One region of the Acidimangrovimonas pyrenivorans genome, then DNA from elsewhere that is predicted to be linked to it. Evidence: riboswitches for the same ligand, from Rfam matches in the RefSeq annotation. Region 1 holds a riboswitch; each other region holds the start of a gene.
The links. Region 1 has a riboswitch for cobalamin ahead of ACFOES_RS11725 (TonB-dependent receptor plug domain-containing protein). Riboswitches for the same ligand answer to the same signal wherever they lie in the genome.
Positions count from the first base shown of each region.

Region 2: it holds a riboswitch for cobalamin, as region 1 does, so the genes downstream of both, bluB (5,6-dimethylbenzimidazole synthase) here and ACFOES_RS11725 (TonB-dependent receptor plug domain-containing protein) in region 1, are expected to answer to the same signal.
Region 3: it holds a riboswitch for cobalamin, as region 1 does, so the genes downstream of both, ACFOES_RS13345 (DUF4198 domain-containing protein) here and ACFOES_RS11725 (TonB-dependent receptor plug domain-containing protein) in region 1, are expected to answer to the same signal.

Region 1 is NZ_JBHRSK010000007.1:286,133-295,849, reverse strand. Features, by position in the region: gene ACFOES_RS11735 (quinone oxidoreductase family protein) at 1-839, opposite strand, end outside; gene ACFOES_RS11730 (amidase) at 1,015-2,427, opposite strand; cobalamin riboswitch at 2,604-2,809, shown strand; gene ACFOES_RS11725 (TonB-dependent receptor plug domain-containing protein) at 2,942-4,759, shown strand; gene ACFOES_RS11720 (ABC transporter substrate-binding protein) at 4,877-5,716, shown strand; gene ACFOES_RS11715 (FecCD family ABC transporter permease) at 5,713-6,702, shown strand; gene ACFOES_RS11710 (ABC transporter ATP-binding protein) at 6,699-7,454, shown strand; gene ACFOES_RS11705 (ATP-dependent Clp protease proteolytic subunit) at 7,627-8,259, shown strand; gene clpX (ATP-dependent Clp protease ATP-binding subunit ClpX) at 8,398-9,669, shown strand.
Region 2 is NZ_JBHRSK010000010.1:54,564-64,280, reverse strand. Features, by position in the region: gene cbiB (adenosylcobinamide-phosphate synthase CbiB) at 1-667, shown strand, start outside; gene cobD (threonine-phosphate decarboxylase CobD) at 676-1,656, shown strand; gene ACFOES_RS13430 (cobyric acid synthase) at 1,671-3,116, opposite strand; gene cobO (cob(I)yrinic acid a,c-diamide adenosyltransferase) at 3,380-4,000, opposite strand; cobalamin riboswitch at 4,036-4,249, shown strand; gene bluB (5,6-dimethylbenzimidazole synthase) at 4,368-4,991, shown strand; cobalamin riboswitch at 5,037-5,249, shown strand; gene ACFOES_RS13415 (DUF1636 family protein) at 5,338-5,703, shown strand; gene cobW (cobalamin biosynthesis protein CobW) at 5,717-6,751, shown strand; gene cobN (cobaltochelatase subunit CobN) at 6,759-9,717, shown strand, end outside.
Region 3 is NZ_JBHRSK010000010.1:42,230-51,946, forward strand. Features, by position in the region: gene ACFOES_RS13335 (cobalt ABC transporter permease) at 1-423, opposite strand, end outside; gene cbiM (cobalt transporter CbiM) at 408-1,037, opposite strand; gene ACFOES_RS13345 (DUF4198 domain-containing protein) at 1,048-1,848, opposite strand; cobalamin riboswitch at 1,976-2,186, opposite strand; gene cobF (precorrin-6A synthase (deacetylating)) at 2,208-2,963, opposite strand; gene cobA (uroporphyrinogen-III C-methyltransferase) at 2,960-3,700, opposite strand; gene ACFOES_RS13360 (cobyrinate a,c-diamide synthase) at 3,697-5,025, opposite strand; gene cobM (precorrin-4 C(11)-methyltransferase) at 5,022-5,807, opposite strand; gene ACFOES_RS13370 (cobalamin biosynthesis protein) at 5,804-6,178, opposite strand; gene cbiE (precorrin-6y C5,15-methyltransferase (decarboxylating) subunit CbiE) at 6,175-7,374, opposite strand; gene ACFOES_RS13380 (cobalt-precorrin-6A reductase) at 7,373-8,116, shown strand; gene cobJ (precorrin-3B C(17)-methyltransferase) at 8,098-8,841, opposite strand; gene cobI (precorrin-2 C(20)-methyltransferase) at 8,838-9,596, opposite strand; gene ACFOES_RS13395 (precorrin-8X methylmutase) at 9,598-9,717, opposite strand, start outside.

The sequences.
Region 1 (9,717 bases):
CGCGCCATCTGCTGGCAGGTCTCGTGCTCGGCGATATGGCTGAACAGCGTCGGCCGGGTGATCTTGAGCGAGCCCTTGGCGGCGAGTGTTGCCAGGTTGAAGGGCGGCACCGGGCCCGAGGCATTGCCGAAGGAGATCATCATCCCCAGCGGCTTGAGGCAGTCGAGCGAGCCCTCGAACGTGTCCTTGCCGACCGAATCCATCACCACGTCGACGCCCTTGCCGCCGGTGATCTCCTTGACCCGGGCGGTGAAATCCTCGTCGCGGTAGTTGATGACATGGGCGGCGCCGTTCTCCCGGGCCAGGGCGCATTTCGCGTCGGTGCCGGCGGTGCCGATCAGGGTGATGCCTTCCGAGCGGGCCCATTGGCAGGCGATCAGGCCGACCCCGCCGGCGGCGGCGTGGAACAGCACCGTGTCGCCCTTCCGCAGCGGCGTGGTGCGGCGGAACAGGTATTGCACGGTCATGCCCTTGAGCATCATCGCCGCGCCTTGCTCGAAGGATATGCCGTCGGGCAGCGGGCAGACCTGGGCGGCGGGCATGACCCGGGCTTCGCAATAGGCGCCGGGCGGGGCGGCGGCATAGGCGGCGCGGTCGCCCGGCTTGAGGTGGCTGACGCCGTCGCCCACCGCCTCGACGACGCCGGCGGCCTCCATGCCGAGCGCGTGGGGCAGTTCGAGCGGGTAGAGGCCGGTGCGCTGGTAGACGTCGATGAAGTTGAGGCCGCAGGCCTCGTGGCGGATGCGGATCTCGCCCGGGCCGGGCTCGCCCACCGGGCGGTCGACGAGTTTGAGCTGCTCCGGCCCGCCGAAGGCCTCGATGATCACCGTTTGCGCCATGCCGGTTTCCTCCCGTGTTCGCTGGTTCGTCTGCGCTTGCCTGCCCTCGTTGTAGCCGGTGGCGCGGCGGGGGCAAGCGGGGAGGGGGCAAACGGTGCCGCGGGCGCTATCGTGTCGTGGTGCGCGCGCCCTGCGCATGTCGCGCTACGCGGATCGACATGGGGCGTGCCGTCGGTCACATCGCCGGCGGGCGCTTCTGCGGCCATTCGGTGGCGCGGTGATAGGCCTGGCCGAGCTGCAATATCCGGCGGTCGGCGCCGCGCGGGCCGAAGAGCTGGAAGCCCATCGGCAGCCCGGACGCGCCGAAGCCTGCCGGGGCGGCGAGCGCGGGCAGGCCGACCAGGCTGACCGGCACCACCGCCTCCATCCAGCGGTGATAGCTGTCCATCGGCTGGCCGGCGATCTGCTCCGGATAGCGCCAGCCCTTGGGGAAGGGCCAGACCTGTGCCGTCGGCAGCACCAGCGCGTCGTAGCGGGTGAACAACTCGGCCAGTTTCACGAACCATTCCGAGCGGATCACGCTGGCGCGGTGGACCTCCATCGCGCTCAGGGCCAGCCCGCGCTCGATCTCCCAGATCGCCTCGGGCTTGAGCCGGGCCCGGCGCTTGGGATCGGCGTGGTGGAGGCCCAGCCGCGCCGCCACCGCCCAGCTGCGCAGGGTGGTCCAGCTCTGCCACAGCTTCTCGGCCGGGAAGGGCGGGGCTACGGGCTCGACCGCGCAGCCCAGTCGTTCGAAGACCTTCAGCGCGTCTTCGCAGAGCTCGAGGATGCCCGGCTCCATCGCCCAGGCCCCGCCCCAGTCGCCGAGCCAGCCGATGCGCAGGCCGGCCGGGGCGCTGTCGAGCCCCTCGGCGTAGGGCTCCGGGGGCAGCGAATGGGGCAGGCGGGGATCGTATCCGGCGAGGGTTTCCAGCAGCCGGGCGAGGTCTTCCACCGTGCGGGCCATCGGGCCGTCGGTCGAGAGCTGGTGCAGGAAGGTGTCGCCGACGGGATCGGAGGGAACGAGGCCGTAGGAGGGACGGAAGCCGTAGACGTTGCAGAAGGCGGCGGGGTTGCGCAGCGAGCCCATCATGTCCGAGCCGTCGGCCACCGCGACCAGCCGCGCCGCCAGCGCCGATGCCGCCCCGCCCGAGGAGCCGCCGGCGGTGCGGCTCGGGTCGTAGGGGCTGCCGGTGGCGCCATGGACCGGGTTGAACGAATGCGAGCCGAGACCGAATTCGGGCGTGTTGGTCTTGCCGATCAGGATCGCCCCGGCGGCGCGCAGCTTCGCCGGCAGCAGGGCGTCGGCCTCGGGCACGAAATCGGCAAACAGCGGCGAGCCCCAGGTCGAGCGGATGCCGGCCACCGCCTGCAGGTCCTTCACCGCGACGGGCAGGCCGTGCAGCCAGCCCTTGCGCGGCGCGGCATCGGCGGCCGCCGCCTCGGCCAGCAGCGTGGCGCGGTCGCGCAGCGAGACGATGGCGTTGATCTTCGGGTTCACCGCGTCGATGCGGTCGAGCGTGGCGGTCATCAGCTCGACGGCCGAGGTCTTGCCCGCGGCCAGCAGGGCGGACAGGGCGGTGGCATCGAGGGCGGTGAGATCGGTCATGGCGGGTCCGGAAATGGGTGTTCTGGGCGGCGGGCGGGCTGCCGGGCAGACCGCCCGGCTTGACCCGTGCAGTTAGACCCGCTGGGGCCGGTCCGGGCAAGCCCGCAAGCGAGAGCGCCGGGGCGGTGTCGCGCCCGGGGCTCTCGATCTTGTGCTTGACATGTGGAGCGTGAGGCGTAGGGAGAGGGGGCTTCGGTTCCGGCGTCAAGACCCGGATCAAAGGGAATGCGGTGCGACCGGCCGTCAGGCTGGCCAACTCCGCAACTGCCCCCGCAACTGTAGGCGGCGAGCGATGGTTGAAGGTGCCACTGGGACCCCCCGGGAAGGCCAGCCAGAGCGACGACCCGCGAGTCAGGAGACCTGCCGAGGTGATCACCCTTTCCGGGCGCGGGGCGCGTTGCGGAGGCGGTCGGACCGCAGAGGTGACATTTCACCGTCTGCGGAAGGGCCGGGCCCCTCCAAGGACATCCGAGGAACCGGCGCGGAAGGTCCGCGCCAGCAGAGGCCGAGAGACATGCCCCGCCTGCAGTCCACCCTTCCCATCATCGCCACCCTCGCCCTGACCGCGCTGCCGCAGCCCGGCCGGGCCGAGCCCATCGACCTGGGCGAGATCGTCGTCTCCGCCGACCTGACCCCGACGCCGGCCAACAAGGTCGGCGCCACCGTCGACATCGTCACCCGGGAGGATCTGCAGAAGGCCGCCCAGGGCAGCGTCGCGGACGCGCTGGCGCTGGTGCCGGGGATCACCATCCGGCCGACCGGCGGCGTCGGCGCGCAGACCGGGCTGTCGATCCGCGGCGTGTCGCAGAACTACATCAAGGTGCTGGTCGACGGCATCGACGTCACCGACCCGTCCGGGCCCCAGGTCGCCTATGACTTCGGCCGCCTCGGGACCGCCGGCATCGGCCGGATCGAGGTCCTGAAGGGCTCGCAATCGGCGCTCTACGGCGGTTCGGCCGTCGGCGGCGTGGTCAGCATCTCCTCGGCCAGGAGCGACAAGCCCGGCCTGCACCAGTATTTCGAGATGCGCTATGGCAGCCGTTCGACCGAGGCGCTGAATTACGGGCTGACGCTCAATGGCGAGAACTCGAGCCTGGCGCTGAACCTGAGCCATGTCTCCACCGACGGCATCGTCGACTATGTCGGCGCCGGCTCGGGCAATCTGCGCAACGCCTTCCGCTCGAACCGGATCTCGCTTGCCGGCAGCCACAGCTTCGACAACGGCGTCAAGATCGGTTTCTCGGCCTTCCACCAGAACAGCACCGGCCATTACGACGCCGGTGGCGTGCCCGGCAGCATTCCGGCGAAGTCCAGCGGCCTGCGGGTCTACAGCGATTTCGAGACCGGCGCGGTCCGCAACACCGTGGCGGTGACGACCTATCGGATCGACCGCTCCTACGATTCCGTCTGGGGAAGCTACCGCTATGTCGGCACCCGCAAGAGCCTGTCCTACAAGGGCACCGCGCCGATCAGCAGCGCCGCGACGCTGAGCTTCGGCCTCGAAGGCTCGCGCATCGGCTTCTCCAATTCCTCGGGGTCGCCGTCCAGCAGCTCGCGCTGGAAGCGCGGCGCGTTCACCGAACTGGCCTACAGCCCGACGGCGCAGCTCGATCTGAGCGCGGCGCTGCGCTACGACAACACCTCGGGCGTCGGCGGCGCCCCCTCGGCGCGGGTGGCGATGGCCTGGCGGCCGCAGCAGGATCTGACGGTTCGGGCTTCGGCCGGCACCGGCTTCCGCAACCCGTCGCTCTACGAGCTGAGCTATGCCGCCCCGGGCGTGTCGTTGCAGCGCGAGAAGAGCGACTCGGTCGATCTGGGGGTCGAGAAGCGCCTCTCGGAGGACACAGCGGTCAGCGCCACGGCCTTCTGGTTCTCGGTGCGCGACGCGATCTACAGCACGACGGTCTATCCGCCGACCTACCGCCAGGGCGGCAACGCGACCCGCTACGGGGTCGAGCTGGCGGGCCGGACCAAGCTGGGCAAGGTGTCGCTCAGGGGCGCCTATACCTACACCCTGTCCCATGCCGACAGCAGCCTGTCCGCCACCCAGTGGGGCGTCGCCAAGTACCTGCCGGCCCGCCACAAGATCTCGCTGGAGGCGAGCGCGCCGGTGACGGCGAAGCTGACCGCGGGGCTGTCGATCCTTGCGGCGGCGAACCGGCCGGGGCTGTCGGATTACATCGTCGCCAATGCCGATTTCACCTATGATCTGGGCAATGACGCCAAGGCCTATCTGCGGGTGGAGAACCTGACCAATGCCAGCTACCAGCTGGTGAAGGACTACGCCACGCCGGGACGGTCGGTCTATATCGGGCTGCGCAAGGAGTTCTGAGCCCGGGGGCGGGGCGCCCGGCGATCCTGACCGGCCCTGACCGGTTGCCGGCGCCCGGCACTTGGCGGCAAGGAGGCCCGGAGGCCGGGCGAGAGGAGCGACTGGAGCGGAATGGCCATGACCTGGCGTCCGATACGGCTTGCGGCGGCCGCGCTGGGGATCACCCTCGGCGCGGCCTTGACCGTTGCCGCCGCGCCGGCCCGCGTCGTCTCGATCAACCTATGCACCGACCAGCTGGCGATGATGCTGGCGGCGCCGGGGCAGCTGGCCTCGGTCTCATGGCTGGCGGCCGATCCGCGCTCCTCGGCGATGGCGGCGGCGGCCGGGGGCTACCGGCTCAACCACGCCCAGGCCGAGCAGATCTTCCTGATGCATCCCGACCTGGTGCTGGCCGGCAAATACAACGCGGCGGCGACCGTCTCGCTGCTGCGCCGGCTGGGGGTGACGGTGGTGCAGATCGCGCCGGCGACGTCTTTCGCCGATGTCCGGCGCAACCTGCTGGCGGTGGGCGCGGCGCTGGGCCGCGAGGCGCAGGCGCGCGAGATGGCCGACCGCTTCGATGCCGATCTGGCGGCGCTGCGGGTGACGGGCGAGACGCCGGCGCCGGCGGCGCTCTACTATCCCAGTGGCTACACGCCGGGGGCGGGAACGCTGGCCGACGAGATCCTCAAGCTGACCGGGTTCCGCAACATCGCCGCGCAGGCCGGGGTCAGCGGCGGCGGCACGCTGCCGCTGGAGAAGCTGGTGATGGCGCGGCCGAGGCTGATCGTGACCTCGGCGCCCTATCCCGGCGAATCGCGGGCCGAGGAAATCCTGCGTCACCCGGCGCTGCGCGACGTCCGGGCGCAGGCGATGCACGTCACCTCGGATGCCGACTGGGTCTGCGGCACGCCGAAGCTGCTGGGCGCGGTGGCGAAGATGGCGCAGGCAAGGCGGGCGCTGGAGGGCGGCAAATGAGCTATCGCGGCCTCCTCGTCGCGCTGGGCGCGCTTGTCGTCGCGCTGTTCGCCGCCTCGCTGCTGATCGGGCCGGCGGCGATCGGGCTGCGGGCCAGCCTGCACGCGCTGGTCACCGGCGAGGGCGGGCCGGTGGTGCTGGTGATGCGCGAGATCCGGCTGCCGCGGGCGCTTCTGGGGGCGATGATCGGCGCCGTGCTGGGGCTGTCCGGCGCCGCCTTGCAGGGGTTCCTGCGCAACCCGCTGGCCGAGCCGGGGCTGATCGGGATCTCCGGCGCGGCGGCGCTGGGGGCGGTGATCTCGCTGCAGACCGGGCTGGCCGCCGCCTTCGCCCTGGCGCTGCCGCTGGCGGCGCTGGCGGGCGCGGTGGCGGCGGTGGTGCTGATCCTGGCGCTGGCCGGGCCGCGCGGCACGGCGCTGACCCTGATCCTGGCCGGGATCGCGATTTCCGCCTTCGCGGCGGCGCTGACGGCGCTGGTGCTGAACCTGTCGCCGAATCCCTATGCCGCGGCCGAGATCGTGTTCTGGATGATGGGCTCTCTGGCCGACCGCTCGATGACCCATGTCTGGCTGGCGGCGCCGTTCATGGCCGTCGGCGCGGCGATGCTGTTCAGCCTCGGCCGCGGGCTGGACGCGCTGACGCTGGGCGAGGACGCGGCCGAGGCGATGGGGATCCGGCTGGGTCGGTTGCGGCTGGTGCTGATCCTCGGCACCGCGGCGGTGGTGGGCGCGGCGACGGCGGTGTCGGGCGCGATCGGCTTCGTCGGGCTGGTGATCCCGCATATCCTGCGGCCCTTCACCGGCGGGCGGCCATCGCGACTGTTGCCGGCCTCGGCGCTGGGCGGGGCGGCGATGGTGCTGGCAGCGGATGTCGCGGTGCGGCTGATCGCGCCCGACCGCGACCTCAAGCTGGGGGTGCTGACGGCGCTGGTCGGGGCGCCGTTCTTCCTGCACCTGATCTGGCGCACCCGGAGGGCCGAGCGGTGAGCCTGCTGGCGCTGGAGAACCTGACCGTGCGGCGCGGCGAATGCCCGGTGGTCGACCATGTCAGCCTGACGGTCGGGGCGGGCGAGTTCGTCGGCCTGATCGGTCCCAACGGTGCCGGCAAGACGACGCTGATGCGCGGCGCGCTGGGGCTGCTGCCGGCCGAGGGGCGCAGCAGCCTGGCCGGGATGACGCCGCGGGCGCGGGCCCATGCCGCGGCCTGGATGCCGCAGGCGCGCGAGGTCGCCTGGCCGGTGACGGTCGAGACGCTGGTGAGCCTTGGCCGGACGCCGCATCTGGGGCTGCGCGGCCCCGGCGCGGTGGACCGGGCGGCGGTCGACCGGGCGCTGGAACGGATGGGGCTGGCGGGGTTCCACGACCGCATCGCCACCGAGCTGTCGGGCGGCGAGCAGGCGCGGGTGCTGATCGCAAGGGCGCTGGCACAGGAAACGCCGCTCTTGATGGCCGACGAGCCGATCGCCGGGCTCGATCCGGAAAGCCAGATCCGGACCATGGAGGTCTTTGCCGGGCTGGCCGCCGAGGGCCATGCCGTCCTCGCCTCGCTGCACGATCTCGGGCTGGCGGCGCGGCATTGCTCGCGGCTGCTGATGCTGGACCGCGGCCGGCTGGTGGCCGACGGGGCGCCGGACGCGGTGCTGACGCCGGAGAACCTCGATGCCGTCTTCGGGGTGCGTGCCTATTACGCCCGGACCGAGGACGGGCCGGTGTTCCAGCCGCTGGGGGTGACGCGCTGATGGCGCCGCCGGGGGAAGGGATAGCTCCGGTCCGCGCGGCCCCCAGTCCGGGGCCGGGCATGGCCCCCGGGTCAAACTGAACCGCCGCCCCTTGCAGGGGGCGGCACGCGGAACTAAGACTCCTGAAAGCGCAGCGGCACTAGAATTCCCCAACAGCTCGAGGCAGGCCGAAATGAAAGATCCGATCGACACCTATATGAACACCCTGGTCCCGATGGTGGTCGAGCAGACCTCGCGCGGGGAGCGGGCCTACGACATCTTCTCGCGCCTGCTCAAGGAGCGGATCATCTTCCTCTCCGGCCCGGTTCATGACGGCATGTCGAGCCTGATCGTCGCCCAGCTGCTGCATCTCGAGGCCGAGAATCCGTCGAAAGAGATCTCGATGTACATCAACAGCCCGGGCGGCGTGGTGACCAGCGGTCTGTCGATCTACGACACGATGCAATACATCAAGCCCAAGGTCTCGACCCTGGTGATCGGGCAGGCGGCCTCGATGGGCTCGCTCTTGCTGACCGCCGGCGCCAAGGACATGCGCTTCGCGCTGCCCAACAGCCGGATCATGGTGCACCAGCCCTCGGGCGGCTACCAGGGCCAGGCGACGGATATCATGATCCACGCCCAGGAGACCCAGAAGCTGAAGGACCGGCTGAACCAGATCTACGTCAAGCATACCGGCCAGGACTTCGACACCGTCGTCGCCGCGCTCGAGCGCGACAACTTCATGTCGGCCGAGGATGCCAAGGCGTGGGGGCTGGTCGACGAGATCGTCGAGAGCCGCGAGGCGGTCGAGGACACGTCGAAATGATAGCGCCGCTGCGGCGGATCTGCCGCAGGCGGGAATTAGGCATTGTGAAGGATATGTGGCTGCCCTAGACTCACCCAATGGGGCCGCAGCCAGGCAGGCCGCGGCCTCACGGCAAACCTGCAGCCGCAGAGGAACGATATGGCGAACACTTCCGGCAGCGACAGCAAGAACACGCTCTACTGCTCTTTCTGTGGAAAGAGTCAGCATGAAGTGCGCAAGCTGATCGCCGGCCCCACGGTCTTCATCTGCGACGAATGCGTCGAACTCTGCATGGACATCATCCGTGAAGAGACCAAGAGCGCGGGGCTGAAAGCGACCGACGGCGTGCCGACGCCGCGCGAAATCTGCCAGGTGCTGGACGATTACGTGATCGGCCAGGCCCATGCCAAGCGCGTGCTCTCGGTGGCGGTGCACAACCACTACAAGCGGCTCAACCATTCGGCCAAGGCGGCCGATATCGAGCTCAGCAAGTCGAACATCCTGCTGATCGGCCCGACCGGCTGCGGCAAGACGCTGCTGGCCCAGACGCTGGCGCGGATCCTCGACGTGCCCTTCACCATGGCCGACGCCACCACGCTGACCGAGGCCGGCTATGTCGGCGAGGATGTCGAGAACATCATCCTCAAGCTGCTTCAGGCCAGCGAATACAATGTCGAGCGGGCGCAGCGCGGCATCGTCTATATCGACGAGGTCGACAAGATCACCCGCAAGTCCGACAACCCCTCGATCACCCGCGACGTCTCGGGCGAGGGGGTGCAGCAGGCGCTGCTGAAGATCATGGAGGGCACCGTCGCCTCGGTGCCGCCCCAGGGCGGGCGCAAGCATCCGCAGCAGGAATTCCTGCAGGTCGACACCACCAACATCCTGTTCATCTGCGGCGGCGCCTTCGCCGGGCTGGAGAAGATCATCGCCCAGCGGGGCAAGGGCTCGTCGATCGGCTTCGGCGCCGACGTGAAGGAGAACGACACCCGCGGCGTCGGCGAGATGTTCAAGGAGCTCGAGCCCGAGGACCTGCTGAAATTCGGCCTGATCCCGGAATTCGTCGGCCGCCTGCCGGTGATCGCGACGCTGACCGACCTCGACGAGGAGGCGCTGGTCACCATCCTGACCGGGCCCAAGAACGCGCTGGTCAAGCAGTACCAGCGGCTGTTCGACATCGAGGACGTGCAACTGACCTTCACCGAGGACGCGCTCAGGGCGATCGCGCAGCGGGCGATCAAGCGCAAGACCGGCGCCCGCGGCCTGCGCTCGATCATGGAGGACATCCTGCTCGACACCATGTTCGAACTGCCGGGCATGGACGAGGTCGAGGAGGTCGTGGTCAACGAGGAGGCGGTCACCGCCGACGACGCCAAGCCGCTGCTGATCTACGCCAAGGCGTCGAAGGACGAATCCGCCAGCGCCGGCTGAGGCCGGGTTGCGCCGAAAACAGACACGGAAATCGGCGGGCTTCGGCCC
Region 2 (9,717 bases), on a different contig from region 1:
CCTCTTCGCCTGGCCCCTGGTCGCCGCGCGCTCGATGCACGACCATGTCGCCGCCGTCGCCCGCCCGCTCGCCGCCCGCGACCTGCCCGCCGCCCGCGCCGCCGTGGCGATGATCGTCGGGCGAGACCCCGAGCAGCTGGACGAGGCCGGCATCGCCCGCGCAGCCCTCGAAAGCCTCGCCGAGAACAGCTCGGACGGGATCGTCGCGCCGCTGTTCTGGGGCGCGCTGCTGGGCCTGCCGGGGATCGCCGCCTACAAGGCGATCAACACGCTCGATTCGATGATCGGCCACCGCAACGCCCGCTACGAGCACTTCGGCAAGGCCGCCGCGCGGCTCGACGATCTGGCCAACCTGGTCCCGGCGCGGCTGACCGGGCTGCTCTTCGCCCTCGTCTCGTCCCGCCCGCGCGCCGCCCTCGCCTGCATGATCGGCGACGCGCGCCACCACCGTTCGCCCAATGCCGGCTGGCCCGAGGCGGCGATGGCCGGCGCCCTGCAGCTGCGCCTGTCCGGGCCGCGCGTCTACGGCGACCAGATCGCACCGGAGCCCTGGGTCAATGCCGGCGCCCCCGACCCGGCGGCCGGCGATCTGAGCCGCGGCCTGCGCCTCTACCGCCGCGCGATGGTTGCGCTGGCCGTGCTCCTGGGATTAGTGGCGCTGATCTGAGGGGACACATGCGCGATCACGGCGGCAACATAGACGGCGCAATCGCCCGCTTCGGCGGCGGGGCCGGAGACTGGGTCGACCTCTCGACCGGCATCAACCGCGTCCCCTATCCGCTGCCGCCCCTGCCCGACAGCGCCTGGCGCGACCTGCCCACCCGCGCTGCGACCGGCGCGCTGATCGACGCCGCCCGCGCCGCCTATCGCGCACCGACCGAGACCGGGCTGCTGCCGCTGGCCGGGGCGCAGGCGGCGATCCAGCTTCTGCCGCGGCTGCGGCCTCCGGGCCGCGCACGCGTGCTCGGCCCGACCTACAACGAACATGCCGCCAGCCTGCGCGCCGCCGGCTGGCAGGTCGAAGAGATCGCCGATCCCGCCGCGCTGGCGGGGGCCGACCTCGCCGTCGTGGTCAATCCGAACAATCCCGACGGGCGCGAAATCCCGGTCGACGCGCTGCTGGCCCATTCCGGGAAGGTCGGCACGCTGGTGGTCGATGAAAGCTTCGCCGACCCGCGCCCCGATCTCTCGCTCGCGCCGCAAGCCGGGCGGCCGGGGCTCCTGGTCCTGCGCTCCTTCGGCAAGTTCTACGGCCTTGCGGGGCTCCGCCTGGGCTTCGTCCTCGGACCGGCCTCCCTAATCGCCCGGCTGTCCGGGATGGCCGGCCCGTGGCCCGTCTCGGGCGCCGCGATCGAGATCGGGCGCCGGGCGCTGGCCGACACCGCGTGGCAAGAGGCCACGATCGCGCGGCTGCGCGCCGAAACCGGACGTCTCGACCGCCTCGCCGGCGGCGCCGGATGGGAGCTGGCCGGCGGCACCGACCTGTTCCGCCTCTACCGGACCCCCGATGCCGGGGCGGCGCAGGATCGCCTCGCCCGGGCCCGGATCTGGAGCCGCATCTTCCCCTGGTCGCCCGCGCTGATCCGTCTCGGCCTGCCCGGCACGGCCGCGGAATGGGCGCGGCTTGAAACCGCCCTCGCCCGCGACTTGCCCTAGCCGCGGGACTTGCCCTAGCGCGCCAGGCCCAGCAGCCCGTCCACGTCGAGATGCGCCTCGATATGCGCGGCCAGCCGGTCGAGCACCGCCTCGACCTCGGCGCCGTAGCTGAACCTGCCGGCCGCCACCCCGAACCCGGCGAGCCAGGCGCGGCGGAACGCATCCTCGCCGAACATGCCGTGCAGGTAGCTGCCCGCGATCCGGCCATCCGCCGACACCGCCCCCTCGGGCGCGCCCGCGACCTTGGCGAAGGGCCGCGCCCGGTCGGGCCCCTCGCTGCGGCCGATGTGGATCTCGTAGCCCCGCATCCGGGCGCCGCTGGCCGCGTGGACGGCCTCGACCCGGGTCAGGCGCTTGTCCGGCACCATCTCGGTCACCACGTCGAGCAACCCGAGGCCCGCGGTCTCGCCCGGCGGCCCCTCGATCCCCTGCGGGTCGCGAATCGCCCGGCCGAGCATCTGGTAACCGCCGCATATCCCCAGCACATGGCCGCCGCGCCGGACATGGGCGGCAAGGTCCAGATCCCAGCCCTGATCGCGCAGGAAGGCGAGATCGCCGTGCGTCGACTTGCTGCCCGGCACGATCACCAGGTCGGCCTCGCCCGGGATCGGCTGGCCGGGGCCGATCAGCGTCAGGTCCACCCCCGGCTCCTGCGCGAGCGGATCGAGATCGTCGAAATTGGCGATCCGCGACAGCGCCAGGCAGACGACGCGCAACCCCGCCCCCCGCGCCCGCCGCGGCAGGTCGAGCGCGTCCTCGGCCGGCAGCTTCACCGCCTCCGGGAAGAACGGCAGCACCCCGAATCCGGGCCAGCCGGTGCGCTCGGCGATCAGCGCATAGCCGTCGTCGAAAAGCGTCACGTCGCCGCGGAACTTGTTGATCAGGAAGCCCTTGATCTGCGCCGCATCCTCGGGGTCGAGCACCGCCTGGGTGCCGACCATCTGCGCGATCACCCCGCCCCGGTCGATGTCGCCCGCCAGCACCACCGGCACGCTGGCCGCCCGCGCAAAACCCATATTGGCGATGTCGCCGCGGCGCAGATTGACCTCGGCCGGGCTGCCCGCGCCCTCGACGATCACCAGATCGTGGGCGGCGCTCAACCGGCCGAAGCTTTCCAGCACGGCAGACAGGAGCCGGGGCTTGAGGTCCCAGTAGTCCCGCGCCCGCGTCGTCGTCAGTCGCCGCCCATGCACGATCACCTGCGCGCCGACATCCGTCTCGGGCTTGAGCAGCACCGGGTTCATGTCGACCACCGGCTCGTGCCCGCAGGCCATCGCCTGCAACGCTTGCGCCCGCCCGATCTCGCCCCCGTCGGCGGTGACGGCGGCATTGTTCGACATGTTCTGCGGCTTGAACGGCGCCACGTTGAAGCCGCGCCGCCGCGCCGCCCGGCACAGCCCGGCGACCAGCAACGACTTGCCCACGTTCGACCCCGTGCCCTGGATCATCAGCGCCGTCATCGCAGCCTCCCGTCGCCGCGCGGGCCGAGAGCGCGGGAGCCTCCGGCGGAGGTATTTGCCGGCAAGATGAAAAGGCGGCGCCGCGCCTCGGGCCGCCGAAGCGGGGGAGACGCGGCGCTTTCACCTTGCGCGGTCATCGGGACCTCTCCCTGTACCGCTCCTTGATGCTGCCCCACCATGTTTAACAAACCCTTGCTTTCATCTTGCCCCAAATACCTCGGGGGTGAGCGCGCAAGCGCGAGGGGGCCGCGCCCCCTGCCAGCTCAGAACTCCACCCCCGGCTGGGCCCTGATCCCGGCGCGGAACGGGTGCTTGACCAGCGTCATCTCGGTCACCAGGTCGGCCAGCTCGATCAGTTCCGGCTTGGCGTTCCGTCCGGTCAGCACGACATGCGTCATCTCGGGCTTCTCGTCGCGCAGGAAGGCCACGACCGCGTCGATATCGAGGTAGTCGTAGCGCAGCGCGATGTTGATCTCGTCGAGCAGCACCATGCGGATCGACGGGTCGCGGATCAGCGCCTTCGCCTTCTCCCAGCCGCGGCTGGCGGCGGCGACATCGCGGGCCCGGTCCTGCGTCTCCCAGGTGAAGCCCTCGCCCATGGCGTGGAACTGGCACAACCGGGGGAAGGTCGCCTCGAGCAGCCGGCGCTCGCCGGTGTCCCAGGCGCCCTTGATGAACTGCACCACCGCGCAGGGCATCCCGTGCGCGATCGCGCGCAGGATCATGCCGAAGCCGGACGAGCTCTTGCCCTTGCCGGGGCCGGTATGGACGATGACCAGCCCCTTCTCGCCCACCTTCGTCGCCATCATCTTGTCACGCGCCGCCTTGATCTTCGCCTTCTTGGCCGCGTGGCGGGCCGCTTCCACCTCGTCGCCGTCGCTCATCGTCCCGTCCCTTGCTTGACAACCCGGGGCGCTTCGCCCCATCTGGCGCCGCTGGTTCCTGTCGATGACAGGCGAAGAGGGAATGCGCAAGGCCCCGGCTCGGGGCCCGGGCGCAGCCGCCCCCGCGACCGTGACCGGAGAGGTTCGCCCCGTGCCACTGGCCTGACAGGCCGGGAAGGCGGGCGGGCCGCCGGGGCCGAGGCCCCGGGCTCCGCAAGCCGGGAGACCTGCCAGCGCGATATGTGACGGGCGAACGGGGTGTGTCGCGGCCGGCTTCGGAGGACGCCGCGCGCCGTCCCCCGACCCGTCCCTTCCCGCCGCAGGAAAAGCATGCCACGGCGCGCGCCGCGGCGATGGGAGGGACGAGATGCGGTTTACCCGAGACGAGGCCGAGACCCTGGGCCGTGTCATGCACTGGCGCCGCGACGTGCGGCATTTCCGCCGCGATCCGGTGCCCGAGGAGCTTCTCGACCGCCTGCGCGCGGCGATGGACCGCGCGCCTTCGGTCGGCAATGCCCGGCCCTGGCGCGTGATCCGGGTCGAGGCTCCGGCGCTGCGGGCCGCGGTGCGCGCGGAATTCGCCCGCTGCAATGCCGAGGCCGCCGCCACCTATTCGGGGGCCCGCGCCCGCGACTATGCCCGGCTCAAGCTCGCCGGGCTGGACGCGGCCCCGGTGCAGCTTGCCGTCTTCACGGCGACCGATCCCGAGGCGGGCCATCGCCTCGGCCGCCAGACCCTGCCCGGGACCCTGCGCCAGTCGACCGCGATGGCGATCCATGGCCTGTGGCTTGCCGCCCGGGCCGAGAACCTCGGCCTCGGCATGGTGTCGATCGTCGCGCCCCGGCGCATGTGCGAGATATTCGCCGCGCCGGACGATTGGGAATTCTCGGCCTATCTCTGCCTCGGCTGGCCCGAGCGGTTCGACGACACGCCCCTGTTGCATCGGGCCGGCTGGCAGGAGAACGCAGCCACCGTCTGGGAGACGCGCTAGCCGGCATCTCGCGCCCATTCCCGGCTTGACAAGCGGCCGGCCTTTGCCTCAGGTGAGCACGCTGGTTCCTGTCCCTGACAGGCGAAGAGGGAATGCGACAGGCCCGTTCCGGGTCCAAGCGCAGCCGCCCCCGCGACCGTGACCGGAGCGGTTCGTCCACATGCCACTGGCCCGAAGGGCCGGGAAGGCGGGCGAACCACCGGGGCCGAGGCCCCGGGCTCCGCAAGCCGGGAGACCTGCCAGCGCGATGTGTTACGGGCGAACGGGGTGTGTCGCGGCCGGCTTCGGAAGATGCCTGCGCGTCTCTCCCTGGCCCCTTCCCCCCTTTTGCCGGAAAGGATGGCGAATGGGCGGGGTGACCCTGACGATCTGCACCACCTGCCGGCGCGTGGCCGGCGGCGACCCCGAAGAGGCCGCTCCGCGCCCCGGCGCCCGGCTCTGCGCGGCGATTGCCGAACGCGGCCTGCCCGAGGGGGTCGAGCTGCGGACGGCCGAATGCCTCTCGGCCTGCAGCCGTGGCTGCACGATGGCGCTGAGCGGGCCGGGCCGGTGGAGCTATGTCTACGGATCGATGGACCCCGAACGCGACGCCGAGGCGATCCTCGACGGCGCCGCCCGCTATGCCGCAAGCGCCGACGGCATCGTGCCCTGGCGCGAGCGGCCGCAGATCTTCCGCAAGCGATCCATTGCTCGCATCCCCCCGCAAAACTGACCTCGAGGCCGCCATGGAAGACCTGAACAAAATCCCCGTCACCGTCATCACCGGGTTTCTCGGCGCGGGCAAGACCACGCTGATCCGCCAGCTGATGGCCAATCCCGGCGGCCGCCGTCTGGCGGTGCTGGTCAACGAATTCGGCACCACCGGCGTCGACGGCGGCATCCTGAGAAGCTGCGCCGACGAGAACTGCCCCGAGGACAGCATCGTCGAGCTGGCCAACGGGTGCCTCTGCTGCACCGTCGCCGACGAGTTCATCCCGACCATCGAGACGCTGATGGCGCTGCCCGAGACGCCCGACCACATCCTGATCGAGACCTCGGGGCTGGCGCTGCCCAAGCCGCTGCTGAAGGCCTTCGACTGGCCGCCGATCCGCTCGCGCATCACCGTCGACGGGGTGATCGCGCTTGCCGATGCCGAGGCGGTGGACGCGGGCCTGTTCGCCCCCGATCCGGCCGCGGTGCAGGCGCAACGCGACGCCGACGAGCGCCTCGACCACGAGACCCCGCTGTCCGAGGTGTTCGAGGACCAGATCGCCTGCGCCGATATCGTGCTGCTGACCAAGGCCGATCTCGCCGGCCCCGAGGGCGTGGCGCGCGCCCGCGCCTATATCCAGGCCGAGGCGCCGCGCCGGATCCCGATCCTGCCGGTGATCGAGGGGGCCGCGGATCCGCGCGTGATCCTCGGCATCGGGGCGGCGGCCGAGGACGACCTGGACGCCCGGCCCTCGCATCACGACGGCGCCGACGACCATGAGCATGACGATTTCGCCTCGGTGGTGATCGCGCTCGACGAGGTCGCCGATGCCGAGGCCCTGCAGGCCGCCATCGCCCGGCTCGCGCGCGAGCAGAACGTGCTGCGTGTCAAGGGGCATGTCGCGGTGGCGGGCAAGCCGATGCGCCTGCTGGTGCAGGCCGTGGGCGCGCGGGTGCGGGCGCAGTTCGACCGGCCCTGGGGCGACGCGCCGCGGCGCTCGGAACTGGTGGTGATCGCCGCGCACGACGACATCGACGCGGCCGCGATCCGCAAGGTGCTGGAGGGCTGAGGCCGCAATGCACATCGTCTATCGCGAAAGCCGCGGGCTCGAAGAGACGGCGCTGCCCCAGGACCTGGGGCAGAGCCCCGCCGAGCTGGTGGCGCTGTCCTTCTCCGACAGCGATCTCGGGGCCTTCGCGGCGGGCTGGCACCGGGCGCGGGAGGGGCGGGCGCCATTGCCGACGCTCCGGCTTGCGAACCTCGCGGCGCTGCAGCATCCGCTCTCGGTCGATGTCTATGCCGAACAGACGCTCGCGGGCGCCAGGGCGGTGCTGGTGCGGCTGATCGGCGGCGAGAGCTACTGGCCCTATGGCCTGGCCACGCTGCAGGACATGGCGCGGCGGCAGGGGATGGCGCTGGCCGTCCTGCCCGCCGACGGGCGCCCCGATCCGCGGCTCGACGCGCTGTCGACGCTGCCGGTGTCGACGCTGCGCCGGCTGCAGGCCCTGTGCGATGCGGGCGGCGCGGTGGCGGCGCAGGCCGCGCTGGCCCAGCTCGCGCTGGCCGGCGGCCTGTACGCGCCGCCGGTGGCGGGCGCCAAGACGGTGCCCGAGGCGGGCTATTACCGCCCCGGCACCGGTGTCGTGCCGCCGCCCGAGGCGCCCGTCCCGGGCGGCAGCCCCCTCGCGCCCGTCCCGGGCGGCAGCCCCCTCGCGCCCGTCCCGGGCGGCAGCCCCCTTGCGCCCGTTCCGGGCGACCGGCCTCTTGCGCCCGTTCCGGGCGACCGGCCTCTTGCGCCCGTTCCGGGCGACCGGCCTCTTGCGCCCGTTCCGGGCGACCGGCCTCTTGCGCCCGTTCCGGGCGACCGGCCTCTTGCGCCCGTTCCGGGCGACCGGCCTCTTGCGCCCGTTCCGGGCGACCGGCCTCTTGCGCCCGTTCCGGGCGACCGGCCTCTTGCGCCCGTTCCGGGCGACCGGCCTCTTGCGCCCGTTCCGGGCGACCGGCCTCTTGCGCCCGTTCCGGGCGACCGGCCTCTTGCGCCCGTTCCGGGCGACCGGCCTCTTGCGCCCGTTCCGGGCGACCGGCCTCTTGCGCCCGTTCCGGGCGACCGGCCTCTTGCGCCCGTTCCGGGCGACCGGCCTCTTGCGCCCGTTCCGGGCGACCGGCCTCTTGCGCCCGTTCCGGGCGACCGGCCTCTTGCGCCCGTTCCGGGCGACCGGCCTCTTGCGCCCGTTCCGGGCGACCGGCCTCTTGCGCCCGTTCCGGGCGACCGGCCCCTTGCCCTGGTCACCTTCTACCGCGCCTATCTGACCGCCGCCGACACCGCCCCCGTCGATGCGCTGATCGCGGCGCTCGCGGCGCGCGGCTTCGAGGCCATCGGCCTTTTCGCCCCCTCGCTGAAGGCGCCCGGCGCGGCGGCCTGGCTGCGTTCCGAGATCGCGCGCCTCGCCCCCGCGACCGTCGTCAACGCCACCGCCTTTTCGGCCTGCGGCGGCGACGGCACGCCCTCGCCGCTCGACGCCGCGGGCGGCCCGGTATTCCAGGTCGCGCTGTCCACCGCCGAGCGCGGGCAATGGGCGGAAAGCGAACGCGGCCTCTCGCCCGCCGACCTGGCCATGCATGTCGTGCTGCCCGAGGTCGACGGCCGGCTCTTCGCCGGGGTCGCCAGCTTCAAGTCGCCAGAGGCGCGCGACCCCGATCTGGAATTCGCCCGCCGCATCCACGCAGCGGAGCCCGGGCGCATCGGCGCCATCGCCGATCGCGTCGCGGCCTGGAACCGGCTTGCCACCCTGCCCGCCGCGAACAAGCGGATCGCGCTGGTGCTGTCGACCTATCCCGGGCGCGACGACCAGATCGCCCATGCCGTCGGCCTCGACGCGCTGGCCTCGGCGGCGGCGATCCTCGACACGCTCGCCGCCGGGGGCCATGACACGCCGCCCGCCGGGGCGCTGGCCGACCGCCTGCTGGCGGAAACCGTCGACTGGCCGCTGGCCGCGTATCGCGCCGCCCTGGCCGGTCTGCCCGCGGCGCTGCGCGACGCCCTGGCCGCCGCCTGGGGCGCGCCCGAAGAGGACCCGGCGGTGCGGGACGGCGCCTTCCGCTTTGCCGCGCTGCGCAGCGGCAAGGCGCTGATCGCGCTGCAGCCCGAGCGGGGCGAAACCGCCGGGCGCGAAGACGCCTATCACGACCTCGCCCGCCCCCCGCGTCACGGCTATGTCGCCTTCTACCTGTGGCTTCGCGACCGGACCGACGCGTTGATCCACATCGGCGCCCACGGCACGCTGGAATGGCTGCCCGGCAAGGCGGTCGCGCTGTCGGACAGCTGCTGGCCCGAGGCGCTGACCGGCGCGCTGCCCGTCATCTACCCTTTCATCGTCAACGACCCGGGCGAGGCCGCGCAGGCCAAGCGCCGGATCGGCGCGCTGACGCTCGGCCACCTGCCGCCGCCGCTGGCCGAGACCCGGCTGCCCTCTGGGCTGTCGCATCTCGAGCACCTGCTCGACGAATATTCCACCGCCGACGGGCTCGACCCGGCGCGGCGCGACCGGCTGATTGGCGCCATAAGGGCCGAGGCGCAGGGGCGCGGGATCGAGGCGGATCTCGACATCCCCGCCGAGGCCGGCGCCGCCGAGGCGATCCCGCGCATCGACCGCTTCGTCTGCGATCTCAAGGAAAGCCAGTTCGCCGAGGGCTTGCATGTCTTCGGCAGGGGCGACTGCGGCGCGGCCGAACGCGCCGGGCTGGCCGCCGCGCTGGCCGGGCGTTTCGTGCCCGCCGGCCCCTCGGGCTCGCCCTTCCGGGGCCGGGCCGACGTGCTGCCGACGGGCCGCAATCTTTTCACCACCGATCCCCGCGCGGTTCCGACGCGCGCCGCCCATGCCCAGGGGATCAAGCTGGCCGAAGAGCTGCTGCGCCGCCATCTGCAGGATCACGGCGACTGGCCGCGCGGGCTGGTGGTCGACCTCTGGGGCTCGGCGACGATGCGCACGGCGGGCGAGGAATTCGCCATGGCCCTGCACCTCGCCGGGCTCGCGC
Region 3 (9,717 bases), on a different contig from region 1:
GCCAGCGGTCCCGCCAGCAGTCCCGGCCGCCGTGCCGTCGCTCTGCGCGGTGCCGCCGCCGGCATCCTCGGCCTTCGCCGCCGTCGCCTCGGCCTGGTAGGCGAGCACCTGCTTCACCTCGTCGAGCGGCATGGTGGCAGTGGCGACATGCCCGGCGCCGAGATCGGAATGGAAGACATGCGGCACCGGCTTCGAGGGGCTGAAGCTGAAGGTGCCGTCGCCGGAGGTCGTCGCCTCGCCCAGGGCATTGCCGTCGGGATCGGTGATCGTGACCCTGGCGTTCTTCGCCATGTCGCCGTTGGAAAAGCCGATCTCGCCCTCGATCGTCGTGCCCGAAGGGTAGACCGAGGCCAGCACCTTGTGGGCCAGCGCGGCGACGGGGCTGACCGCGATCAGCGCAACGAGTGTCAGGATGCGGACCATGCGGGCTCCTCCGTGAGCGTGGTGAAGAGTTCGGGCTTGACCTTGCGGATCAGGGCGACGGCGGCGGCGGTCAGGAAGGCCTCGATCACCATGATCGGGATATGGGCGAAGAAGACGAGCCTGGCGGCCGGGAGGAAGCGATCGCCCGACAGCGCCAGCGCGGCGCCGACGCAGATCGTCGTCGCGGCGATGGCGAAGGCGCCGCCGATCCCGGCCCAGACCGGGCCCATCGGCCCCGGCGCGCGGGCGATGAGGGGGCTGAAGATCAGCCCCGCCAGCAGCGCCGGGAAGGCGATGTCGAAAGTGTTGACGCCGAGCACCGTGACGCCGCCGAAGCCGAAGAACACCGCCTGCAGCAAGAGCGCCACAAAGAGCGCCGGGAAGGCCGCCCAGCCGAGCACCAGCCCGGCAAGGCCGTTGAGGATGAGATGGACCGACGAGGGCCCGATCGGGACATGGACCAGAGAAGCCACGAAGAAGGTGGCGGACAGGACGCCTGCCGCCGGGATCTTTTCCATCGGCAGGCGTTTCAGCCCGATCGCGATGCCGCCCGCGCTCAGCACCGCGCCGGCGGCCAGCACCGGCGCGGTCAGCGCGCCGTCAACGATATGCATCGGCCCGCCCTCACTTCATGTCCCAGGCGCGGATCCAGATCACCGCGTCCTGGCTCAGTTCCTTGCCCTTGAACCTCCGCTGCGGGCCGACGCCGAGCGCGGCGAAGCCCCAGAACCCGGCCCTGGGCACGCCGAAGGTGAAATAGCCGTTCTCGTCCGAGGTCACGACCAGCGCGCCGCCGGGCAGGGGGGCCGTGGTCGGCTCGGTCGTGGCGAAGGCCTTCAGGTCGGGCGCGGCGGCGAGGTATTCGACCTCGATCTCGGCCCCGGCGACGGGCTTGCCGGCGGACAGGACACGGCCGGTGAAGGTCGCGCCCGCGGGGATGTTGTAGGGCTTGTCAAGCGGCACGATCTCGGCCGGCAGGCCCACGGGCTTGTTCCAGTCGGTGGGGAAGGCGCCGCGGTTGAGGAAGCTCTTCGCGATCTGCTGGATGTAGATTTCCTCGGTTTCCTCGTAATAGGGCGCGGGCACCGTCACCAGCACGTAGTCGCCCGCGCGCTTGACCGGCACGCTGCCCTGCCAGGCGTCGGCTGCGTTCTCGGCCCCCCTGAACCGGCGCGGCGTGAGCGTCGCCTCGAGGTCGATCCTCTTGCCGCGGTTGATGGCGAAGAACTGTTCGGGCTTGGCCATGTTCATGGCCTGGCCGTTCTCGAACGGATGCCAGAAGATCAGCCCCACCGCGACGTCGCCCGGATGTTCGATCATCGTCTCGGGGCTGAAGAGCAGCTGGAAATGCGCGCGCGCCGGCAAGGGCGCCAGCGCGGGCAGAAGCGCCAGCACGCCAGTGGCGAGAAGGGAGGGAAGTTTCATGTCGTCTCTCATCGGTCTGCGCAGCCCGGGCCGCGATTGGCAACGAGGACGGACGGGGAGAAGGCACGAAGTGGCAAAGACGCCAGTCCGGGCCAGACGCTCACCCCGGCGTCCGGTGGGATCTGGGCCATCGCCCACATGTCCGGCAGGTCTCCTGGCTCGCGGGTCTTCGCTCGGCTGGCCTTCCCGGGGATTGCCCCAGTGGCATCGTCAGCCTCGCTCGCCGCTTACAGTTGCGGGGGCAGCCGCAGACTAGGCGCAAGGCGCCGCACTGCGTTCCCTTTTGCGCCCGTTCCGCCCGTGCGGGGCGGTTCGGGACCGAACACGGCTATGTGTGTGGCAGAGAGCCCGGCGTGAAGTCAATCGCAATCGCGCCTGAGCAGATAGATATCCATGATCCAGCCGTGGCGGGCCCGGGCCAGGGCGCGGGCGGCGACGATCTCGCTGGCGACCTCGGCCAGCGGACCCGCGATGCGGAGTTCCTCCGCCATCCCGGCATAGCCCGACCACCAGATGGAAATGCCCTCACTGTCAATGTGTTGAAAGGCGTTGCTGCCATCGAGCATGACCACCAGGGTATCGCTGCCGGGCGGCCAGCCGGCAGCGCGCAGGCGCCGCCCGGTGGTGATCGTGACCGGTGCCGCGATGGTGTTCAGCGGGATCGCGTGGCCCGCGGTCAGGGCGGCGATCGCGGTGATGCCGGGGATCACCCGGACCTCCAGCCTCATCCGCGCGCGCAGCCGCTCGGCGATGCGCAGGCTGCTGTCGTAGAGCGCGGGATCGCCCCAGACCAGGAAGCCGGCGCGCCCGCCTCGGGGCAGGGCGGCGGCCAGTTCGGCGGCCCAGACCTCGGCGATGGCGTCATGCCAGGCGTCGACGCCCGCGCGGTAGTCGCCCGATCCGTCGCGGCGCGGCAGGTCGAACTCTCGCAACGCCGGGCCCGGGCCGCGCAACACCCGGGCGCAGATCTCGCGCCGCAGATGGGCGAGGCCGTCCTTCTCCGGCCCCTTGCGCGGGATCAGGATCACGTCGACGGCGTTGATCTCGTCCACGGCCTGCCGGGTGACGTGGTCGGGATTGCCGGTGCCGATCCCGATCAGGGAGAGCGCGATCATTGCCCGACCTCCGGCCCCGGGTCGGCCAGCGCGCCATAGAGGATCAGCGCGGGCGGGGCGGTGTCGGGCGTGTCGCGCAGGGCCTCGGCCAGGGCGCTCATGGTGCCGATCCGCAGCGCCTGGCCGGGGGCCGAGACATTCTCGGCCAGAAGCGCCGGGGTGTCGGGCGGCAGCCCCGCCGCGACAAGCAGCTCGGCCAGCCGGACGAAGGTGCGCCGTCCCATGTAGACCGCGGTGGTGGCCTCCCGGTCCGCCAGCGCCGCCATGTTCAGCCCCTCGGGCAGCCGGCCCGCGACGTCGTGCCCGGTGACGAATTGCAGCCGCCGCGCGGTCAGCCTGCGGGTGAGCGGGATGTCGGCGGCGGCGGCGGCGGCCGAGGCGGTGGTGACGCCCGGGATCACCTCATGGGCGATCCCGGCCTCCCTGAGCGCGAGGATCTCTTCCTCCAGTCGGCCGAAGATCCCGGCATCGCCCGATTTCAACCGGACGACGCGGGCCCCCGTGGCGGCGTAGTCGACGAGCAGACGGCTGACATGGTCCTGGCGCGGCGAAGGACGTCCGGCGCGCTTGCCGACGCCGACCAGATCGGCCCCGGCGCGCGCCAGATCGAGGATCGGACCGGCCGAGAGATCGTCGTAGAGCACGGCGTCGGCGGTCTTGAGCCGCGCGACCGCCTTGACGGTCAGCAGCTCGGGGTCGCCGGGCCCGGAAGAGACGAAGCTGACGAAACCGCTCATGTGGCCTCCGCGATCAGGTGGAAGAAGGTGCCGCTGGCGTTGCCGCGGCGCGAACCGGTCTCGGGCACCGGGGCTCCGGCGGCGTCGACAACATGCGCGAGCGGGGCGTCCGGTTGGTCGAGAATGGTGGAATAGTGAAATTCATGGCCGCGAAGCCGGGCAGCCGCCTCGTGGCCGGGGAGCGGATGGTGCAATTCCGCAAGGCGGTAGCCGAGGTGCATCTTTCGCGTTGCGTAGGAGGTGACGAGGCCCAGCAGCCCTGCCATCCGGTGCCGCGCGCCATCCTTGTCGATCAGCGCCTCCCCCATCGCCATGTAGCCGCCGCATTCACCGTGAACGGGCCGGGTTTCGGCGAAGGCACGCAGCCCGGCGTGGAAGCGGCTTGCGGCGGCGAGGCGGCCCGCATGCAACTCGGGATAGCCGCCGGGCAGCCAGCAGATCTCGGCCGACGGATCGGGCGCCTCGTCGGCCAGGGGCGAGAAGGGCAGCAGCTCGGCCCCCGCGGCGCGCCAGCCCTGCAACAGGTGCGGATAGGCGAAGGAGAAGGCCGCGTCGCGGGCCAGCGCGATGCGCTGCCCGGGCGGCGGAGCCGGGCGGCCGGCCGCCGCGGGCAGACGCGTCGGCCGCGCGGCGGCGCGCAGGCGGTCGAGGTCGACATGGGCGGCAACGAAGCGCCCGGCCTCGTCGATGAGGGCGCGCAGCGTCGCGTGTTCCTCGGCCTGCACCAGCCCGAGGTGGCGTTCGGGCATTTCGAGGTCGGGCCGCCGCGGCAGGACACCGAGCACCGCGATCCCGGCCTCTTCCATCCCCGCGCGCAGAAGCGCCTCGTGCCGGGGCGAGGCGACGCGGTTCAGCACCACGCCGGCCAGCGTCGGCCGCGGACGGAAGCGCGCAAAGCCCAGGGCCGTCGCGGCGGCCGATTGCGCCTGGCCCGAGGCGTCGAGGATCAGCACGACCGGCCAGCCCATCAGCGCCGCGATCTCGGCGCTCGCGCCGGTGCCGCTGGCGCCTGCCGTCGCGACCCCGTCGAAGAGCCCCATCGAGCCTTCGGCCAGCGCCAGATCGGCCCCCGCCGCCGCGCCGGCCAGCTTGGCGATCTGGCCCGGCGCCATGGCCCAGCCGTCGAGGTTGAAGGAGGCCCGCCCCGAAGCCGCGCGGTGGAAGCCCGGGTCGATGTAGTCGGGGCCGCATTTGAACGGCTGCACCGCCAGCCCCCTTTGCGCCAGCGCCGCCAGCAGTCCCAGCATCAGCGTCGTCTTGCCGGTGCCCGAGGCCGGGGCCGAGATCATCAGGCCGGGGGCGAGCGGGGGCGCGGCAGCGTTCATGCGCCGCCCTCCGGGAAGCGCGGATTGGCGCCGGTCGGGCGGAAGCGGCGGTCGTAGCCCTCGGCATAGAGGCGGCTTTCCGCGAAGCCCTCGGCCGCGAGCGCGGAGCCGACGAGGATCAGTGCGGTGCGGCCGCGTTCGCCGCCGGTGGCCTCGGCGAGGGTGGCGAGGGAGGCGCGGACGATCCGCTGGTCGGGCCAGCTGGCGCGCCAGACCACGGCGGCCGGGCAATCGGGGCCGTAATGGGGCAGCAGCCGTGCCACCACGTCATCCAGGACATGGACGGAGAGATGGATGGCGAGCGTCGCCCCGGTCGCGGCGAAATTCTCCAGCGACTCGCCCTCGGGCATGGCCGAGGCCCGGCCCGAGGTCCGGGTCAGCACCAGCGATTGCGCGACGCCCGGCAGGGTCAGTTCGGTCTCGAGCGCGGCGGCGGCGGCGGCGAAGGCGGGGACGCCGGGGATGATCGCATAGGGGATGCCCTCGGCGCGCAGCCGGCGCAGCTGCTCTCCCAGCGCCGACCAGACCGAGAGGTCGCCCGAATGCAGCCGCGCCACGTCGTGGCCCGCGTCATGGGCCAGGCGGATCTCGGCCACGATCTGGTCGAGGCTGAGCGGCGCGGTGTTCACGATGCGCGCGCCGGGCGGGCAATGGTCGAGCAGCGCCTCGGGCACCAGCGAGCCGGCATAGAGGCAGACCGGGCAGGCAGCGATCAGGTCGCGCCCGCGCAGGGTGATGAGGTCGGCGGCGCCGGGGCCGGCGCCGATGAAATGCACGGTCATGTGTCGGGTCCTTCTGCGATTGCGGCGGTCGCCATGCCGTCGGCCGAGACCACGCGCGGCCCGCGCAGGCGCGCGCCCGGCCCGGCCCCGGCCAGCGCGGCGGCCTCGGCCAGCGAGCCGGTGCCGAAACGGGCGGCGACGCGGGGGGAACGGGACGGGGTCTCCTGCCGCGCGAGCTCCTCGGCGGCGATGGCGATCAGGGGCAGGTCAAGCGCGCGGGCCAGCGCGACGGCTTGCGGGGCGCGGGCCTTTCCGGCCTCGGTGGCCAACGCCTGCACCGCGCCCCCTGCGCGGGCCAGCGCCTCTTGCAGCGCCTCTTGCAACGCGGCGAGGGGCGCTTCGGCGCGGAAGCCGATGCCGGCGACGATCATCGGGTCACGCTCCACTGGGTGACGGGACGGGCGGGCGCCCAGCCGCGCATCCGGCCCAGGGGCGCGGCCTCGGCGATCGCGATGCGCATCAGATCGCCGCCGAGGCGGGCATGCCACTGGATCAGCAGCGCCTCGGTCTCCAGCGTCACCGCGTTGGCGACCAGCCGGGTGCCGGGGGCGAGGCAATCCCAGAGCGCCGCGAGCACCGGTTCCGAAGCGCCGCCACCGAGGAAGACGGCATCGGGCCGGGCCAGGGCGGCCAGCGCCTCGGGGGCGGTTCCGGCCACGATCCCGATCCGGTGGCTCAGGCCGAAGGCCTCGGCATTGGCAGCGATCAGGGCGCGGCGGCCTTCGGCGGGCTCGAGCGCGATCGCCCGTGCCCCCGGCGCCGCCAGCGCCCATTCGACGGAAATCGAGCCGGACCCCGCGCCGATGTCCCACAACAGCTCGCCCGGGCGCGGGGCGAGGGCCGACAGGGTGAGGGCGCGGACCGGCCGCTTGGTGATCTGGCCCCGGTGGTGGAAGAGCGCGTCGGACAGGCCGCCGGCGCGCGGCAGGCCCTGCGCCCCGGCGGCCGCGATGGCGACCGCGACCGGGGCGGCGACCTCGTCCAGCGCGAAGCCCTCGGCGCGGCTGTCGCGCCGGCGCTCGCGCGGACCGCCGAGAGCTTCCAGCACGGTCAGCCGCGACGGGCCGAAGCCGTGCGCGCTCAGCCATTCCGCCAGCGCCGCCGGGGCCGCGCCGTCGCGCAGCAGGCAGATCGCCCGGACGCCGGGGGCGAGGAGCGGGACGAGCCGTTCGAACGGCGCGGCGTGCAGGCCGAGGCAATGCACCTCCTCCAGCCGCCAGCCCAGCCGCGCGGCGGCCAGCGCGAAGGTCGAGGGGGCGGGAAAGCCACGCCATTCGCCGGGTGACAGCGCCGCAGCCAGCGCCCCGCCCGCGCCGTGCCAGAACGGATCGCCCGAGGCCAGCACCGCGACCGGGCGGCCGCGCTCGGCCAATACCGGGGCGATGGAGAAGGGCACGGGCCATTCCCGGCCCCGCGGCCCGGTCTCGGCCAGCGCGAGGTGGCGGGGACCGCCAAAGACGATCTCGGCGGCATCCAGCGCGGCACGGCTTGCCCCGGTCAGCCCGTTCAGGCCATCTTCGCCGAGCCCGATGAGGCTCAGCCACGGATCGCACGAGGGATCAGACATGACGCGCTTTCTTCTGCTCGGCGGTACCACCGAGGCCCGGCATCTCGCCGGGGCCGTGGCGGAGCAGGGGCTGGACGCGGTCTATTCCTACGCCGGGCGCACCGGCGCGCCCGCGGCCCAGCCGCTGCCGACGCGGGTCGGCGGCTTCGGCGGCGTCGCGGGGCTGGCCGCCTACCTGCGGGCCGAAAACATCACCCATGTCGTCGACGCGACCCATCCGTTCGCCGCACGGATCAGCGCCAATGCGGTCGCTGCCTGCCGCCAGACCGGCACGGCCCTGTGCGCCTTCGAGCGTGCGCCGTGGCGGGCGGGGCCGGGCGACCGCTGGACGCATGTGCCCGACATCGCCGGCGCCGTCGCCGCGCTGCCCGCGGCGCCCGCCCGCATCTTCCTTGCGATCGGACGCCAGAACCTCGCCGATTTCGCCGCGCGGCCCGCGCATCATTACCTGTTGCGGCTGGTCGACGCCCCCGACGCGCCGCTGCCCTTGTCGCGGGCCGAGGCGGTCATCGCGCGCGGCCCCTTCACCGAGGCGCAGGACCGCACCCTGTTGGCAGCGCGGCGCATCGCCTTGGTCGTCGCCAAGAACGCGGGCGGGGACGGGGCGCGGGCCAAGCTCGACGCCGCCCGCGCGCTCGGCCTGCCGGTGATCCTGATCGACCGGCCCGCCGTGCCGCAGCGGCCGGTGGTGGACGATGTCGCCGCGGTGATGGGCTGGCTGGGTCATGCGCCCTCCGCCTGACGCGGGGTGTAGACGAAACGCCCGACGCGCCGGGTCCGGGAATTGCCGAGGATCACCACCGTGCGCATGTCGGCCATCTCGGGGCGGGCTTCGGCCAGCGTCACCGTTTCCAGCCGTTCGCCGGGTTTCGTCACGTCGCGGGCGAAGGAGATGAGCCGCCCGGCGCCGCATTCGGCGCGCAGGACCTGCAATGCGCGGGCGAATTGGTGCGGGCGCGCCTTCGAGCGCGGGTTGTAGAAGGCGATGGCGAAATCGCCGCGCGCCGCCATGCGCAGACGGTGTTCGATCGCCGCCCAGGGCTTGAGGTTGTCGCTGAGATTGATCGCGCAGAAATCGTGCCCCAGCGGCGCGCCCAGCCGCGCGGCGGCGGCCAGCATCGCGGTGATGCCCGGCAGGATGCGGATGTCGAGCGCCTGCCACGCCGCGGGCCCGGCCTCGAGCGCCTCGAACAGCGCCGAGGCCATCGCGAAGACGCCGGGATCGCCCGAGGAGACGACGGCGACGCGGCGCCCGGCGGCGGCAAGCCCGAGGGCCAGTGCCGCGCGCTCGACCTCCACCCGGTTGTCGGAGGCGTGAAACGTCAGCCCGGGCCGTGCCGCCACCCGCGCGACATAGGGGCCGTAGCCGACGATATCCGTCGCCTCGGCCAGCGCCGCCGTGACTTCCGGCGTCACCAGCGCCGCGTCTCCGGCGCCGAGCCCCGCCACCGCCAGCCAGCCGGTCATGGCCGCCGCCCCTGGCCGTGGATCACGGCGATCGAGAAATAGGGCACGTCCTCGGCCTCGGCCAGCCGGCTGACCTTCTGCCCCGGCATCGTGCCGCGCTCGATCAGCCAGGCCCGGTCGAGCTTGCCGGCCGCCGCGAGCGCGCGCTTCAGCTTGGGCAGGTTGCGGCCGATCTTCATCACCACCAGCGCGTCGGTATCGCTTACCCGGCGGGTCAGTTCGTCCTCGGGCAGGGTCGCCATCGCCACGGTCAGCACGTCGTCGCCCCAGGTGATCGGCTGGCCGGTCGAGGTCCAGCAGCCCGACATGCCGGTGATGCCGGGGACGATCTCGATCTCGGCCCGCCCCTGCAGCCGGGAATGGAGATGCATGAACGAGCCGTAGAAGAACGGATCGCCCTCGCACAGCACCACGATCTCCTCGCTCCGGGCGATGGCGGCGATGCGCTCCGACCAGCCTTCGTAGAAGGTCGAGAGCAGGCGGTTGTAGGCCGCGCTGCCGGCCGGGAGTTCGGTCGTCACCGGGTATTCCATCGGGTATTCGCGGGCGTCCCCGGGCAACAGGCCCGCGACGATGGTCCGGGCATGGCCGCGCCGCCCCGCCTTGGAGAAATAGGCGACATGGCGGGCGCCGCGCACCAGTCGGTCGGCGCGCACGCTCATCAGGTCGGGGGCGCCGGGGCCGAGGCCGACGCAGATCACCCGGCCGGCCGTCGCGGCATCGGTCTTCACGGGATCGGTTTCCACGCTTTCCATGTCATTCCTTTCGGCTGGCAAGGGCATTCACGGCGGCGACGGTGATGGCCGAACCGCCCAGCCGTCCCCGGACCACCAGCGCCGGCACCGGGGGCGCGGCGATCAGCGCGGCCTTTGATTC